DNA from 4 places in the Planococcus sp. 1R117A genome. Region 1 is predicted to be linked to each of the others. Evidence: riboswitches for the same ligand, from Rfam matches in the RefSeq annotation. Region 1 holds a riboswitch; each other region holds the start of a gene.
What was found. A riboswitch is a leader RNA that binds a small molecule or an ion and turns the genes downstream of it on or off. The one in region 1 is predicted to bind S-adenosylmethionine.

Region 2: linked by a shared signal. The riboswitch ahead of ACSFXN_RS15265 (MetQ/NlpA family ABC transporter substrate-binding protein) and the one ahead of mtnK (S-methyl-5-thioribose kinase) in region 1 are both predicted to bind S-adenosylmethionine.
Region 3: linked by a shared signal. The riboswitch ahead of ACSFXN_RS02225 (O-acetylhomoserine aminocarboxypropyltransferase/cysteine synthase family protein) and the one ahead of mtnK (S-methyl-5-thioribose kinase) in region 1 are both predicted to bind S-adenosylmethionine.
Region 4: linked by a shared signal. The riboswitch ahead of metK (methionine adenosyltransferase) and the one ahead of mtnK (S-methyl-5-thioribose kinase) in region 1 are both predicted to bind S-adenosylmethionine.

Annotation. Positions count from the first base shown of each region.
Region 1 is NZ_JBPRLO010000001.1:1,015,212-1,019,426, forward strand. It holds gene ACSFXN_RS04780 (sugar ABC transporter substrate-binding protein) at 1-222, opposite strand, end outside; gene mtnA (S-methyl-5-thioribose-1-phosphate isomerase) at 222-1,280, opposite strand; gene mtnK (S-methyl-5-thioribose kinase) at 1,277-2,467, opposite strand; SAM riboswitch class I at 2,541-2,695, opposite strand; SAM riboswitch class I at 2,878-2,987, shown strand; gene mtnW (2,3-diketo-5-methylthiopentyl-1-phosphate enolase) at 3,061-4,215, shown strand, end outside.
Region 2 is NZ_JBPRLO010000005.1:110,707-114,921, forward strand. It holds gene ACSFXN_RS15255 (hypothetical protein) at 1-800, shown strand, start outside; gene ACSFXN_RS15260 (alpha/beta hydrolase) at 1,115-2,017, shown strand; SAM riboswitch class I at 2,195-2,313, shown strand; gene ACSFXN_RS15265 (MetQ/NlpA family ABC transporter substrate-binding protein) at 2,473-3,306, shown strand; gene ACSFXN_RS15270 (metallophosphoesterase) at 3,422-4,215, opposite strand, start outside.
Region 3 is NZ_JBPRLO010000001.1:501,770-505,984, reverse strand. It holds gene pepT (peptidase T) at 1-899, opposite strand, end outside; gene ACSFXN_RS02230 (glycerol-3-phosphate acyltransferase) at 1,140-1,781, opposite strand; SAM riboswitch class I at 1,913-2,028, shown strand; gene ACSFXN_RS02225 (O-acetylhomoserine aminocarboxypropyltransferase/cysteine synthase family protein) at 2,132-3,421, shown strand; gene metX (homoserine O-acetyltransferase MetX) at 3,434-4,215, shown strand, end outside.
Region 4 is NZ_JBPRLO010000002.1:848,374-852,588, reverse strand. It holds gene pckA (phosphoenolpyruvate carboxykinase (ATP)) at 143-1,732, opposite strand; SAM riboswitch class I at 1,969-2,081, shown strand; gene metK (methionine adenosyltransferase) at 2,279-3,490, shown strand; gene ACSFXN_RS09605 (gamma carbonic anhydrase) at 3,543-4,076, opposite strand; gene ACSFXN_RS09600 (alpha/beta fold hydrolase) at 4,181-4,215, shown strand, end outside.

The sequences.
Region 1 (4,215 bases):
GACTTGTTCTTCCACGCCTTCGATATACTGCGCAGAAAACGTCCCTAAGTTTTGCTGCATGATGAGCGCGACTTTTTTGCCGGCCAACGGATTATCCGAGGCTTCTGCTTTCGCAGCGTCCGGCGTCTTTTCTTCACTGCCTTCGCCTTTTGGCTGGCAGGCAGCCAGAAATGCACTGATGATCAATAAAATGGTTAATAATAAGAGCGATTGTTTTTTCATTATTTTTCTCCTTTTTCTGCATAGAGGTTAAGAACTCCGGGAATATTTTGGTAGTAATCAGGTCTGATGATTCCTTTTTCTGTGATGATTGCAGTAATAAAGCGGGATGGAGTCACATCAAAAGCAGGATTAAAGACTTTCGTGCCCAGAGGCGCTACCGGCCGGCTGCCAATATGAGTGATTTCTTCCGCTTTCCGTTCTTCAATTGGTATTTCTGCACCGCTGTCAATGGTGACGTCAAACGTTGATGCGGGCGCCGCTACATAAAATGGAATCCCATAAGCATCAGCGAGAATCGCCAAGTTGAGTGTTCCGATTTTATTGGCGGTATCGCCGTTTGCCGCGATGCGGTCCGCGCCCACGATAATGGCTTCGATGTCTTTCGCCCCAATGGTGTGGGCCGCCATGCTGTCGGTGATAAGCGTGACGTCCACTCCTGACTGCTGAAGCTCCCAGACGGTCAGCCGTGAACCTTGGAATACCGGGCGGGTCTCACATGCAAACACTTCAAATTTCCGGCCGCGTTCGCTTCCAAGGTGAAATGGCGCCAAGGCTGTTCCATATTTCGCAGTGGCAATCGATCCGGCATTGCAGATGGTCATCACCCGTTTATGCCCTTCCAAAAGCGACAAGGCGTATTCGCCGATCTGCCGGCAGGAAGCTTCATCTTCCTGGTGGATGCGCACCGCTTCTGCGATAAGCAGCGCTTTTCCATTTTCTGCAGATTCAGCTTTTTGAACGGCTTCAAGCAATCTATCGAGCGCCCACATTAAGTTGACGGCCGTCGGACGCGACTCTCCTAGATAAAGCGCATCTTTACGCACATAATGCAGGAATGCTTCCACTGTTTCAGCATCGTGCCGCTGGGCTGCCAGTGCTAAGCCATAAGCGGCGGCGATGCCGATGGCCGGCGCGCCGCGAACTTTCAGCGTAAAGATGGCTTCATAGACATCTTCAATCGTCTCGAGTGTCAAATAGTCAATTTCATGCGGCAGTTTCTGTTGATCTAAGATGACCAACTGCCCGTCTGTCCAGGCAATTGATAATGGAATTGTCATTGCTTCAGCTCCTCAAGCAGACCAGATACCGCACTGATTGTTGTTAACCCGGAACGTTTTAAAATCAGCGCTTCGCCGGTTTGCAAAGCTTGTTTCTTTAAACGAATGCGCAAATTCTTATCTTCAATGCTGTCCAGATCTTTAACATGTGCCAGTCCGATTGTGCGTCGAATTAATTCACAGCCGGCAAAGCCAAGCGTGTCGCGGAATATCTTTTCCAATATGAACTCTTTATAGCCTGCTGTTTTTTTGTATGCTTCAATGCCTTCCCGGTCCCAAAGTTCTGAAAAGCGGGTTGAGAAAACTTCCCATGTACGTTCGATATGGTTCACAATCACTTGGCGTTCTTCGCCGCTCCGGGTGATTGACTGAACGATCAAGTTTGCCAGAAACAAGCCGACGTCAAAGCCAATCGGACCGTAAAAAGCAAATTCCGGGTCGATGACTTTCGTTTCCGATTCACTGGCAAAAATACTGCCGGTATGAAGGTCCCCATGCAATAGCGCTTCCGCTTCCGTCAAAAAACTGAACTTCAGCTTTGCCGCTTCAAGTTTCAATGGACCGTTGTTCCAGATAGCTTCGACCGTGGCTTGAAGCTCCGGTTCGTAATCATTGGTGTCGTTATTGAAAAACGGGTCGGTGAAAATAAGGTCTTCTGTTATTTTGCACAGTTCCGGGTTGGAGTATTCGGCCGCCAAGCGCTTTTTCTCAAACGGGTGCAGCGCAAAATCGGATGTATGGAACAGCGTGCGCGCCAAATACTCGCCGATGTGTTCCGATAGTTTCGGATAGGCTGCCCCCTGGATCAACCCTTCGCGTGCAATCGTCAGATGAGACAAGTCTTCCATTACGGTAATCGCCAGTTCCTCATCCATGGCATAAACGGCCGGGACCAGCCCCGGTGCAAATTCGCCGTGCTTTTGAAGAGCGTTCGCTTCAATCGTTGCGCGTTTCAAAGTCAGCGGCCAGCTTTCCCCGACAACTTTCGCATACGGCAATGCCTGTTTGATGATCAACCCTTTTCCGCTTTTAGGATCTTTGATCTGGAATACATAATTCAAGTTCCCATCGCCGATTTCGCGGCACACAAGTTCCGCTCCTTCAGGGAATGGGTATAGGCTCTGAGCCAGTGCAATGGCTTTTTCTTCGGTTAATGCTTCGTATTGTTCGGATGCTATTGTCATCATTCATCTACCTTTCCGGGTCAATATAAAAAGCCTCTTTCCGCAAGAAAGAGGCCTAGAATGATAGATTCCATGCCTCTTATCTTTCAGAAATGGTCATTTCTGATGGAATTAGCACCGTGCCTTGCGGAATTTGCATTCCGGCGCAAAAGCGCCCCTTCTCACGAAGGTATTACGGTCGGTTGCTGGGCGTCATAGGGCCAATTTCCCTCTGCCTGCTCTTGATAAGAGTACTATTTGAGTAACTATATGCTGTTGAGAAGAATCCTATCACGGTTCAGAATTGACTGTCAATAACTTTTTTAACTACAAATAATTTTGCGAATATTCATTGACAGAAAGCTTTAAGCATGAAATAATCAAAACTAATTTCTTTATTTAACCCAAATTATTTAACCCAAATTGAATACGCATTCTTATTCAGAGCAGGTGGAGGGACGAGCCCTATGATACCCGGCAACCGGTCCATTAATGGACACGGTGCTAATTCTTGCAGCCGATTTATGCGGCTGAGAAATAAGAAGTTGTTAAGCCTATTAACCTCTTCTTGTTTGAAGAGGTTTTTTATTTTGATTTTTAACAGGAGTGTGAATGCAATGAGCAGTTTAACAGCGACTTACCAGCTGTATGGCAAAGCGGGTTCATTCGGGGAAAAGGCAGAAGGAATCGCCCTGGGCCTGACGATCGGATCGTGGACCGACCTGCCATTATTGGAACAGCAGCAATTAAAACACCATAAAGGAAATGTCGTTTCAGTAACGGAATTTGAAGATTCCCCGCATCCGTTAAAGCCGGATGAAATCAAGGCTGTGGTGAAGATTTCGTATCCAAGTGCCAACTTCTCAGCGGATTTCCCAGCAATTTTAACCACTGTTTTCGGCAAATTGTCGCTGGATGGTGAAGTTAAGCTGCTCGATTTGGAGTTTGACGAAGAGCTGCTCTCCCATTTTCCGGGACCGCGGTTCGGCATCGACGGAATTCGGGAATTGCTTAGCGTTACCGGCCGGCCGCTTGTCATGAGCATCTTCAAAGGCGTCATCGGCCGCGACTTGGATTTCCTGACGTCGCAGCTTCGCCAGCAGGCGCTCGGCGGAGTGGATTTGGTAAAAGATGATGAGATCCTTTTTGATAATCCACTGACGCCTTTTGAGAAGCGGATCACCACAGGGAAAAACGTGCTGCAACAGGTCTTTGAAGAAACCGGGCACCGGACGCTTTATGCGGTGAACTTGTCGGGGCGCACTTCGAACTTGCGTGACAAGGCAAAAAAAGCACGCGAACTTGGGGCGGATGCCTTGCTGTTCAATGTCCATGCTTATGGTCTGGATGTGCTGCAGGAACTGGCAGAAGATCCGGATATCCGGCTGCCGCTCATGGCGCATCCAGCATTCAGCGGCGCTTTCACTTCTTCCAACTTTTATGGACTGGCCACTTCTCTGGCACTCGGAAAACTGGTCCGCTACGCAGGCGCCGACTTTTCTTTGTTCCCCTCCCCTTACGGCAGTGTTGCTCTTGAAAAAGCGCAGGCACTGGCACTTGGCGAGGAATTGGTGAAGGACAGTCCGTTGAAGCAAAGCTTCCCAGTGCCTTCTGCAGGCATCCATCCCGGACTTGTTCCGTTATTGATCAACGATTTCGGAATTGACAGCATCATCAATGCAGGAGGCGGCGTACATGGCCATCCGGACGGTGCAGCCGGAGGCGGTAAAGCTTTCCGCCAGGCAGTTGATGCCGTTTTAAGCAAAAAAACA
Region 2 (4,215 bases), on a different contig from region 1:
ATACTCAAGCCTACGAAGCGCAGCATATTGAACAGGATACGAAGTATTCGAAAAAGGTAATGAAAGCGGTCCGGGTTAGTTTAGGAGCAAATGCTAAGTCAACCCAAGTAGATGCTGTGATTCAAACGATGCCGAAAGTGAACGTCATGGACCGTTACTTAGCTTCATTTGGCAAAAAGGTCAAAGGCAATGAAGTTCGGCTGGCGGTAAAAGAAATCTTTGATATCGATCTGAACTACGTTTCGAAGATGGATTATGGCAGCAAATTGGCCAGCTATCCTACAGATGTGATGGAAAGCTTGCGTGTTTCCTTGAACGAAGAACCGGCATCGACTAAGCAAGATGCACGGATTATGGAAATGGCGAAGAATGAAGTGATGGACCGCTATCTGAAAGATCACGATTACGCACTCACTGGCGCAGAGAGCCGTGTGCTGATCAATCAGATTTTTGGGGTTAATCTGGAGGGCATTTCCACTTTGGAACATATGCAATTAGCAGTCAGCTCTAAAGGCCAATGGATTGTGAAAAGTGATACAGATCTATTCGTTCTCGAATCCAGCTTGGATGATGTCGATGTTTCGATCTATACGACACCTTACTTTAAAGAAGTGACAGGCAGCGACCAATTGCCGGAGCCGTTAAAAACGAACTTAATGAATCTTGGCTTTACATATAACGAAGAAGCCAATCTTTTGTATTACAAAAACCCAACCGGTGAATCCGTACCGGATGCGTTCAAAGGCCGAGTAATGGGAATTCTTATTGGCACGATTGTGACGGAATACAAGAACAAATAATGGGAAAACCTTCAGGGACTTAGAGGAAACTCTTGGTCCTTTTTTGCGCTTTCCTTTGTTGCAGAATGATTGGGCATGATGGGGTATGGATCAAAACTTAATGTTTTAGAAGAATATAAGACAGGCTGAATTCTGGCAGCTCCGCTAGGTTTGGTAATGAAAAATACTAAACAGATTCTTTAAAAAGAATTCTCCTTCAATTGACCCGTACAATAATCAATCCTTTATATTAATTATCTGATTTTTCTGATACATTTAGAAAGAGGAAGTTTTTGCTATATTTTCGAAATAATAAATTCCAAAGGAGGGATGAAATGAAGGTTATCAAGAATGATGTTACGTTCGTAAGCGAAGGGTTAAATTGTAAGGGCTGGTTGTACGTTCCGGAAGGAGGAGAGCTTAGCAAAAAACCGGCGATTGTCATGGCGCATGGATTTAATGCGGTGAAAGAGATGCATTTGAAGAACTTTGCGGAAAAATTTGCAGAGGCAGGTTTTGCCGTATTGGTTTTTGATTACCGATTTATCGGGGAAAGTGAAGGGGAGCCAAGGCAGCATGTGATTCCTGCAGAGCAGCATAAAGATTATAGAAATGCAATCAGCTGGATTTCAACTCATGATCAAGTAGATGAAAATCGAATTGGCATATGGGGAGCTGGCTACAGTGGAGCTCATGTATTGCATTTGGCAGCAATAGATCCACGGGTGAAAGTTGTCGTAGCCCAAGCTCCCGTGGTAAACGGATGGAAGAGTGCTCAACGGTTAATGAGAAATGACATATTCCATGGATTCGTCCAAAATCTAAGTGCTTACCGTCTGGCCCGTTATATGGGAGCGGAGCACCAGTATGTGCCGGTAGTTGCACCAGAGGGTGAAGTAAGTGCTTTGCCGATTCCAGAGGCTTTTGACTGGTTTACTGAAACAGGGAACACGATTGCACCAAATTGGGAAAATAGAATTACGCTTGAAACAATGGAAGCTCTTTTGGAATATAGCCCGAGCAGCACGATTGAGCGTATTTCCCCGACACCTTTATTAATGTTGGTGGCAGAAAATGATATGTTGGCGACAGCGGATTTAACCATAGAAGCTTTTCAAAAAGCACATGAGCCTAAAAAATTAGTGGTTCTTCCCGGCGGCCACTATAGTGCCTATGTAGACCCAGGATTGTCGGATTTTCTGCCACCACAAATTGAGTGGTTCAAGGAGCATTTGTGAGACTGATTTAAAGAAAGCAGAGAGACAAAAAAAATGCTTTCCTTTATCAATGGAAATTCTAAACCTAAGTGGTATTTCAATCTGGTTCTTTATTGCTAAAATTCACAATAAACAAAATGGGTCTTGCTTTTTGCGTTATATTGAAATAGTATGAAAATATAAATTAAATATGTAAATCTCTTATGAAGAGCGGCGGAGGGACTGGCCCTGTGAAGCCCGGCAACCATTCAAGGTTTTGAACGACCATGAAAAGGTGCTACATCCTGCAAAATACTTGGTATTTTGGAAAATAAGAGAGGTGTAAACTCAAACTTTTTTGAATGCCTCTCTTTTAAGAGAGGCATTTTTATTTTTCACAGAAAAGGAAGCGGGTTGTCATTACAACGGCTGCATGCAGTTGAAGGTTTTACTGGCCACACTGGCAATGAAAAAGAAACAGGAAAAGGGGAAATGACATGAAGAAATGGATAGCAGGAAGTGTACTGGTTTTGTCAGCAGCAGTTTTAGGAGCTTGCGGAAGTGGTGAAGAGGCATCAACTAAAGAAGCGGAAAGCCTTGTCAGTGATGGTGTTTTAACGGTCGGCGTAACCGGAGGTCCGCATGAAGAGCTCGTCGAAAAAGTTGCGGAACTTGCAGAAGAGCAAGGACTGGACTTCACTATTGAAACGAAAGTGTTCTCTGACTACGTAATGCCGAATGTTGCGTTAGCAGAAGAGGAAATTGACTTGAACTCATTCCAGACGGAACCGTTTTTTGAAGAAATGAAAAAAAGCCGGGACTTGGATTTGGTCCGCGTCGGTGATACGGTAACGTTTCCGATGGGCATTTATTCATTAGACTACAAAGATGTCAGCGAACTGCCGGAAGGAGCAAAAATCGGTTTGCCGAGTGATCCGACCAATAGTGGACGGGCTCTAGCTTTGTTCGAAAAAGCGGGCCTTCTTAAAGTGAAGGAAGGCGTTGGCTTGCAGGCGACGGTAATGGATATCGCTGAAAATAAAAACAACTACGAGTTTATCGAACTGGACTCTGCTCAAATTCCACGCCAATTGAACGAGCTGGATGCAGCAGCCATCAATACCAATTTCGCGCTTGAAGCGGGCTTTGTGCCAGCAGAAGATTCGATTTTCATCGAACCAAGCGACTCGCCTTTCGTCAATCTTGTTGCATCACGCACTGAAAACAAAGACGATGAAGCGATCAAGCAATTCCTTGAACTGTACCATAGCGATGAAGTAAAACAATTCATTGAAAAAGAGTTTGCGGGATCGCTTATTCCTTCTTGGTAAAACTTAATGAGAAAGCCGCCTTCGATGGAATCCATCGAAGGCGGCTTTTTTTGTTTAACGGTATTGGCCAGTATTCGCAGGTCCGAAAAAGGGAGTAGGCGGATAGCACAATTCTTTAAATTTCAATCATTTTAATCGTTGATGCGATTTCTTCTTCAGCTGACTGCAGGTTCCATTCATGCGGGTAATAGCCGAGCGGATTGCAGATTACTTCAATGTTTTTATAATGTTCATGATAGCGTGTATGGGTATGGCCAAAAATAAGCTTTTTGACCTGGTATTCCATCGCCAGTTCGCCAAAGCGGGAACTTCCCATCATGGCATTGAAGAAATCCCAGCTCGGATCTTCCTTCACTTGCAGAAAATGAGCGAACGGTACAACATGAGTGACCAGGATGATGTTTTTGCCGCGATATTCTTTGAGCCAGTTCTCCAGTTTTGCGGTATACTGCTCCGTCAAGGCAGAGTCGGTTACTGGCCAGTGGGCATACGTTTTATCCGGCCACGTAAAGCTGCCGAATGTGCCTTTGGCAAATTGCTGTTCAGTAAATCCCGCAACGCCGAATGTGTAATCATACCAGCCGCCATCGTCGATTACGACCCAGTCTTCGTTCAATTGGACAGGGCCGTTGCCAAGATTTCCGCGGAACTCGAGAAGTTTGGAATAGGCAGCGGCGGAATCTTCCGCATAGACATCGTGGTTGCCATGGACGAATAATAGCTTGGTTTCTGGAAAACCGTCTTGCAGCCGATTTAAAAGAGCCAAACCTTTTTCAGGGCCGGCAGCTATATCTCCGCTCACGATGAATACGTCGGGGGAGTGGTTTTTTACCCATTGTTCGACTATGGCTAAAATATCTGTTTCTGTTTTTTTGCGGTTTAACCCTTCATGAATGTCTGATAAAACGG
Region 3 (4,215 bases), 510 kb from region 1:
GCGGCCACGTTTTTCATATGGCTCTTTTTCGCTTCGAAAGCCTCTTTGTCAAAATCGCGAATGATATAGGAGAGAACCGCTTGATCAACATTTCCATTAAAACTGTTCAAGTGGATAAACCCTTCGTAGCCTTCGGTCAATTCAGGTACCTCATTTTTCGGCATTTCTTCCTGGAAGCGGATAGCGACCGTTTGGGCATTGATCATTTTATCTTTGGCTGAACCGGGATGAACGCTTTTCCCTTGGACCGTCAGTTTGGCAGCAGCTGCGTTAAAGCTTTCATACTGCAGTTCGCCAAGAGGCCCGCCGTCCATTGTATAAGCAAAGTCAGCTGCGAAACGCTCTACATCAAACTTATGTGGTCCGAGGCCAATTTCTTCGTCTGGTGTAAAAGCTACACGGATTTTTCCATGCTTAATTTCAGGATGTTGAACCAAGTATTCCATGGCGGTCATAATTTCGGCAACACCCGCTTTATTGTCGGCACCAAGCAAAGTGGTGCCGTCAGTAGTAATCAAAGTATGGCCAACATAATTCTTCAAGTCAGGAAAGTCGGCGACTGCCATAGTAACGGAAGAACTCAATTGAATGTCGCTGCCATCGTAATTGTCGATGCGCTGCGGATTGACGTTTTTTCCTGTGAAATCCGTAGCGGTGTCGACATGCGCCAGAAAGCCGACAACGGGAATTTCTTTTTCTGTGTTGGCAGGCAAGGTGCCGAACAAATAACCGAACTCGTCCATGCTGACATCTTCCAAACCGATTTCCTTCATTTCGTTTTCGAGTTCATGCAACAAATCCCATTGCCCCGGCGTAGAAGGTGTTTCAGTGCTCTCAGCATCCGATTGTGTATCAATTTTTGCATAGCGGACAAGGCGCTCAATCAGCTTTTCAAACATATACAGTTCCCCCTAAGTATGTAATCACTTTATTTTAGCATGAAAATAGGGAATTTTGGCAATACGCCCAAATGCTGCGCATTCGGCTCGGAGGAAAAATGAAATACGACCAGCAACGGATAAAATACGAACAGTAGCAGACGAAATACGACCAGCAAAGATAAAAATACGACCAGCAAGACAAAAAATACGATTCTAGACAATAAAAAAGACAGCGGATCCGCTGCCTATGCCGGCTTCTTAAGCAGAGCCGGCAGGTTTTTTCCGGAAAACAGAAGAAACTTTGTTTTCTGTTCCGTTTTTAATGCGCGTGATGTTCTCGAGATGCTTCCAGACTGCCATAGCAAACAAAGCGAAGGCGGTGACTAAAGGCCATATGCCTTCGGCCGGCCAAAAGGCAATGGCAAAAAACATGCCATATAATACGAGAACCCCGACCACTAAATAGCCGGTAGCCAGTGCTGCCAGCACCAGCAGCAGACCGCCGGCAAGGCCAAGCTTCCAATCAAGGGCCAGCATGGCGCCGATAACTGAAGCTGTTCCTTTTCCGCCATCAAAGTTCATATAGAACGGGAAGTTATGGCCGAAAACGACAGCGGCCGCTGCGAGAAATAGCAGCATCCAAACCATTTCATCCGGCAGAGAAGCGCCGCTTAGCAAAAAGCGGAATCCCATAACAACAGCTGCTCCTTTAAAAATATCAAGAACAGCAACAAGCGCCCCGTATTTCCAGCCGAGAACAATAGCTGCGTTTGAAGCCCCTGAATTTTTGACGCCTTTATTTTTGACGTTTACGCCGGACAGCAGCTGGGCAATAACAGAACCATGAAGACAACCGATAAAATAACCTGAAAAGAGTGCAAGTGCAATCCATAGAATCATTATTGTTCACCTCTATACAGTAAACGTATTCAATAAGTCATAGGTTTCAAAATCTTTTGAAAAAATGCGCTTGACAAATTTCTCTGTTTTATTCTATACTACTCAACATGATGGAAAACTAAATCTGAATACTCTTATCAAGAGAGGCGGAGGGAATAGGCCCTATGATGCCCGGCAACCAACAAGCAATGCTTGGAAAGGTGCTAAGTCCTACAGATCCGGCAAGACGGGATCTGGCAGATGAGAGGAGGCAATCCGTATATCACGGCCCTCTTCTTAATTGAAGGGGGCTTTTTTCTGTTCCTCCTCAACCATGGTTTCCATCAAAAAAACCTTAGGAGGAAAACAAAATGACAAACTTTAAACCAGAAACGCTTTTATTGCACGGAGGACAACAACCGGATCCAGTTACTGGAGCAAGAGGTGTAGCCATCCATAAAACGACTTCTTATGTGTTTAAAAATACGGAGCACGCCCAAAATCTATTCGGTTTAAAAGAAACAGGAAATATTTATTCACGCATTATGAACCCGACGGTTGATGTTTTCGAACAGCGCGTGGCGCTTCTTGAAGGCGGAACAGCTGCTGTAGCCTTGGCTTCAGGAATGGCAGCTATTGCATTTTCTGTTTTGAACGTAGCAGAAGCGGGCGATGAAATTGTTGCGGACGCCAATTTATACGGAGGTACATACAGTCTCTTCGCCAACACATTGCCGCGGTATGGCATCAACGTCAAATTTGTTGACGGTACAAATCCTGAAAACTTCCGTGAAGCCATTACTGATAAGACAAAAGCGATTTTTGGAGAAATTATTGGAAATCCAAGTTTGAATGTTCTGGATGTAGAAGCAGTGGCCGCAATTGCCCACGAAAATCAGATTCCTTTATTGATCGATAACACATTCGCATCGCCATATGGCAGCAATCCAATTGAGTTTGGTGCTGACGTCGTTATCCATTCTGCAACAAAATGGATTGGCGGACACGGAACAACTATCGGAGGGGTTGTTGTAGATGGCGGTAAATTCAACTGGAATAATCCAAAGTTCCCGAGCTATACACAACCGGATGAAAGCTACCATGGAATCCGCTACGGCATCGATGTGGAAGGTGCGTCTTTCGCGACGAAACTGCGCGTTCAATTGTTGCGTGATTTCGGTCCATCACTCAGCGCCGAAAGTGCCCATGCCTTTTTACAGGGATTGGAAACCTTGCACTTGCGCATTCCACGCCACAACAGCAATGCCCGTATTGTAGCGGAATACTTAAAAGCTCATCCTCAAGTCGAATGGGTCAATTACATTGGATTTGAAGACCACCCATCTCATCAATTGGCACAAAAGTACTTAAAAGACGGATACGGTTCAATTGTCAATTTTGGTGTCAAAGGCGGACGGGAAGCAGGGCGCAAAGTGATTGACAGCGTTGTGTTATGGTCTCATGTGGCAAATGTTGGAGATGCGAAATCGCTGATTATTCACCCGGCTTCGACAACGCATCAGCAATTGAAGAAAGAAGAACTGGAATCATCAGGTGTTACGGAAGAATTGATCCGTTTATCGATAGGGTTGGAAAATCCAGAAGACTTAATCGCCGACCTTGAACAAGCAATTCAGGCAGCGGTACTCGAGAACGTATAGGAGGGAACGGAAATGACGACAGTATCCATAGGAACACTTCCCCTGGAGTCGACGGAAGTCTTGCATAACGTAGAACTTGCCTACGAACGGTGCGGCAAAAAAGATGCTCCTGTGATTCTCGTCTGCCATGCTTTAACAGGCGATCAATTTGCAGTCGGCAATGCTGAAAATCCGGGCTGGTGGTCAGGATTGATCGGACCAGGGAAAGCCGTGGATACAAACGTTTTTCAAGTCATTACATTTAATGTGTTGGGTGGCTGCAATGGATCAACCGGTCCATTGTCCCTCAATCCGGAAACGGGTCAGCCATACCGGGCTTCGTTTCCAAATCTTACAATCCGCGATATGGTCCGGGCGGAGCATGCGGCGTTAAAGGAATTGGGTATCTCTCATTTGACCGCGGTCCTAGGAGGATCGCTGGGAGGGATGAAAGCACTTGAATGGGGGCATTTGTACCCGGATTTTGTTGATGCCATTCTTCCGCTTGCTGTGACCCCTGCTTACAGTGATTATGGTGTGGCTTTCAATTGGATTGGCATTCAGGCAATAGAAAATGATGCGCTCTTTAAAGATGGAAATTATACGGATTCCTCCGAGCTGAAAGGCTTTGAATTGGCGCGCATGGCCGCCATGGTCACTTACCGGAGCGGCAATCTATTCGATCAGCGGTTCCGCCGCTGTTCCAATGACAGCCGTTTTGAAGTGGAGTCCTATCTCGATTATCAAGGGAAAAAATTGGCCAGGCGTTTTGATGCCAATAGCTACTTGACCTTACTGAAAGCGATGAATACCCA
Region 4 (4,215 bases), on a different contig from region 1:
GAAGCTAGTGCAGCGATACAAGTACAATGCAGAGACAGGAGTAAGAGATTTCACTGAATATCGTTTTATATGTAGATAAATAAAATTTGTGAACTTTCAATGAAAAAAGCTATCCATAAAGGATAGCTTTTTAGCTTGCTTATTAGATTTTTGCCGGTCCGCCTTGAACGCTGATGTCAGCTGAAACGGTGCCGAATTTTTTGAAGTTTTCTTGGAATTCCTGAGAAAGTTCTTTTGCTTTCTTGTCGTAAGCTTCTTTGTCTGCCCATGCATTGCGCGGATTCAAGATTTCAGAAGGCACGCCAGTTATTTGTTTTGGAATTTGCAGGCCAAAGATTTCTTCTTTATCAGTTTCGATATCATGAAGTTCGCCTTTGATTGCAGCACGCACCATTGTGCGTGTGTATGACAATTTCATACGGCTGCCGACTCCGTACTCGCCGCCAGTCCAGCCCGTATTTACAAGGAATACATCAACGCCATGCTCGTCGATTTTTTGTCCAAGCATTTCAGCGTACACAGTCGCATGCAAAGGAAGGAAAGGTGATCCGAAGCAAGTTGAGAATGTCGCTTCAGGAGAAGTAACCCCGCGCTCTGTTCCAGCCAGTTTAGATGTGTAGCCGCTTAAGAAATGATACATTGCTTGTTCTTTCGTCAATTTGCTGATTGGAGGCAACACGCCGAAAGCATCAGCTGTCAAAAATACGATTGTTTTTGGGTGCCCTGCTACCGAAGGATCCACAATATTATCAATTGCCTGGATCGGGTAAGCGGCACGTGTATTTTCAGTCAATGATCCATCGTGATAATCCGGGATGCGTGTATCTTCGTCAACGACAACGTTTTCAAGAACAGCACCGAAACGGATGGCGTCATAGATTTGAGGTTCGTGCTCACGTGTAAGATTGATGGTTTTCGCATAGCAGCCGCCTTCAATATTGAAGACGCCATTATCCGACCAGCCGTGCTCGTCATCGCCGATCAATTTACGGTCTTCATCAGCAGATAAAGTTGTTTTTCCTGTTCCGGATAAACCGAAGAATAATGCTACGTCGCCCTCTTGGCCTACGTTAGCTGAACAGTGCATCGGAAGAATGCCTTTTTCAGGCAAGATGTGGTTCATGATGGAGAAGATGGATTTTTTCATTTCGCCGGCGTATTCAGTGCCGCCGATCAGAATGATTTTTTTCTCCATAGAAACGATGATAAACGTTTCAGAATCAGTGCCGTCCACTGCAGGATCCGCTTGGAATGTCGGGGCGTAGACAACGGTGAATTCCGCTTCATGCGCCGCCAGTTCTTCTGCAGTCGGGCGGATGAACAATTGGTGGGCGAACAGATTATGCCAAGCGTACTCATTGATCGTCTGGATAGCCAAACGAGACTCTGGGTCTGCTCCTGCAAAGCCTTTGAAAACATATAATGCATCTTGTTGTTTCAAATGCTCGATTACTTTGTTATATAAGTTTTCAAAAACCTCAGAAGAAATCGGACGGTTGACAGCGCCCCAATCAATTTTGTCTTTTGAAATGTCTTCTTCTACTATATACTTGTCTTTAGGCGAGCGGCCTGTATATTTGCCGGTTTCAGCTTTTACAGCGCCTTCTCGAGTCAATACGGCTTCCCCACGTGATGTTGCCGCTTCCACTAATTGCGGAACTGAAAGCTGGACGTGCACATTTTGGCCATTTAAAAGATCCTTTAAGTTGTTTGCGAAGTTCACTGGATTCATTTATATGTACCTTCCTTTTCGGTTATTCCCATGGTGATGGGGAGGATGTATATTCGAACATTAGTATAACACATTGAGCCCATTAGTCTATACTAATAACTGATTGTAATGAAAAAAATACATTTTATGATCTTGAATCACCTATTATAACCAATTAATGATTTAATGTGGAAAGATTGATTGAAAAACGTTGACATAACATTATACTTTCCGTATGATGAAAAATTGAACGGATACTCTTATTCCGAGCTGGTGGAGGGGACAGGCCCTATGAAACCCGGCAACCTGCTGCAAATTGCAGAGAAGGTGCCAAACCTGAAGCAAGGAACTCAACCTTGGACGATAAGAGTGAAAGGTGCTTATGATGATTTCTCCTTTCCACATGCAAATGATGGATGGGATTTTTTTATGAAATTGCCCTTAATCCTCGTGTACAAAGGCCACAACGGCTTGAAGTTCAATCCTCACGGAACGGACTTGACATGGGAAACGAGTACCGTATCAATTTCGAGAGCAATCTCGCAGGATATAAGGAGGAAACACATTTTGAAAAACCGTCGATTATTCACATCAGAATCAGTAACAGAAGGACATCCGGATAAAATCTGTGACCAGATTTCAGATGCAATCCTGGATGCCATTTTAGCAGAAGATCCCAATGCACGTGTTGCATGCGAAACCACTGTAACTACAGGGTTAGTGCTTGTTGCAGGGGAAATTACGACTTCCACTTACGTTGATATCCCGAAAGTTGTACGTGAAACAGTACGGGAAATCGGTTATACACGTGCTAAATATGGCTTTGACTCAGAAACAAGTGCAGTTCTGACATCTATCGATGAGCAATCACCGGACATCGCTGCTGGAGTAAACGTAGCGCTTGAATCGCGTGAAGGCCAAATGACTGATAAAGAATTAGACGATATCGGAGCAGGAGACCAAGGTCTGATGTTCGGATTCGCGTGCAACGAAACGGAAGAATTAATGCCTCTACCAATCTCTCTAGCCCATAAATTGGCACGCCGATTGGCTCAAGTGCGCAAAGAAGAAATACTTCCATACTTGCGTCCCGATGGCAAAACACAAGTTACCATCGAATACGATGAAAACAATAAACCGCTTCGCGTGGACACCATCGTTATTTCCACACAGCATCACCCGGAAGTGACACTTGAACAAATACAGCGCAACATCAAAGAATATGTCATCAATGAAGTTGTCCCTCAACATTTGATGGATGATGAAACAAAATACTTCATTAACCCGACTGGCCGTTTTGTAATCGGTGGTCCACAAGGAGATGCGGGCCTTACAGGGCGCAAAATTATTGTTGATACTTACGGCGGCTTTGCACGCCATGGCGGCGGCGCATTCTCAGGAAAAGACGCGACGAAAGTGGACCGTTCAGCGGCTTATGCAGCTCGTTATGTAGCGAAAAACATCGTAGCGGCAGGCTTGGCAGATCGTTGCGAAGTGCAATTGGCTTACGCAATCGGCGTAGCTCATCCAGTATCAATCGCTTTTGATACATTTGGAACAGGCAAAGTCGACGAAGAAATTTTGGACGATCTAGTCCGTGCAAACTTCGATTTGCGCCCGGCTGGAATCATCAAAATGCTTGACCTTCGACGCCCGATCTACAAACAGACAGCAGCATATGGACATTTTGGACGCACCGATATCGACCTTCCATGGGAACGTACAGATAAAGTGGAAGTTCTTAGAGAACAATCAGGCATCTTTAATGGACAAGCTTAAAAAACAACAAAAAAGACGATCAGGCAAAAATGCCTGATCGTCTTTTTTGTTGTTATTTTTCTTGCTCGATATAATTTTTTTGCAATGATTTATAGTAAGCACCTTTTTCCGCATACTCCCGGACGATGCGTTCCATATCTTGCTTATCATCATCCCGGAGTTCACGGACCACTTTCGCTGGACGCCCAAGCGCCAGCATTCCGGGCGGAATAACTTTGCCGGGCGGAACGAGGCTTCCAGCTCCGATGAATGCGCCTTCTCCAACTTCAGCGCCGTCTAATATGATGGATCCCATGCCAATCAGTGCGCCTTTTCGGATAATGCAGCTATGGAGTGTCACTTGATGGCCAATCGTAACATTGTCTTCAAGAATCAATGTTTTCCCTGGACTCTGGTGAAGCATGCATAAATCCTGGATATTGGTTTTGTTTCCGATGATAGTCGGAGAGACGTCACCGCGTATGACGGTATTGAACCAGACGGATGATTCAGCACCAATTGTCACATCACCGGTGATTGTTGTATGGTCCGCAATGAATACGGATGGATGAATGGATGGGTGCTTGCCGTTGAATGGGTAAATCATGGAAAACCTCCGTTAAAAAAGATAAGATATCTATAATCGTAACAAATTTGTTGCAAAGGTCAAATCTGTTGGTTGGATAAAGGATGAAGAAAGGAGTACAGCAGATGTGGAAATGGGAAGCGAAAGGACAAGCAAAGGC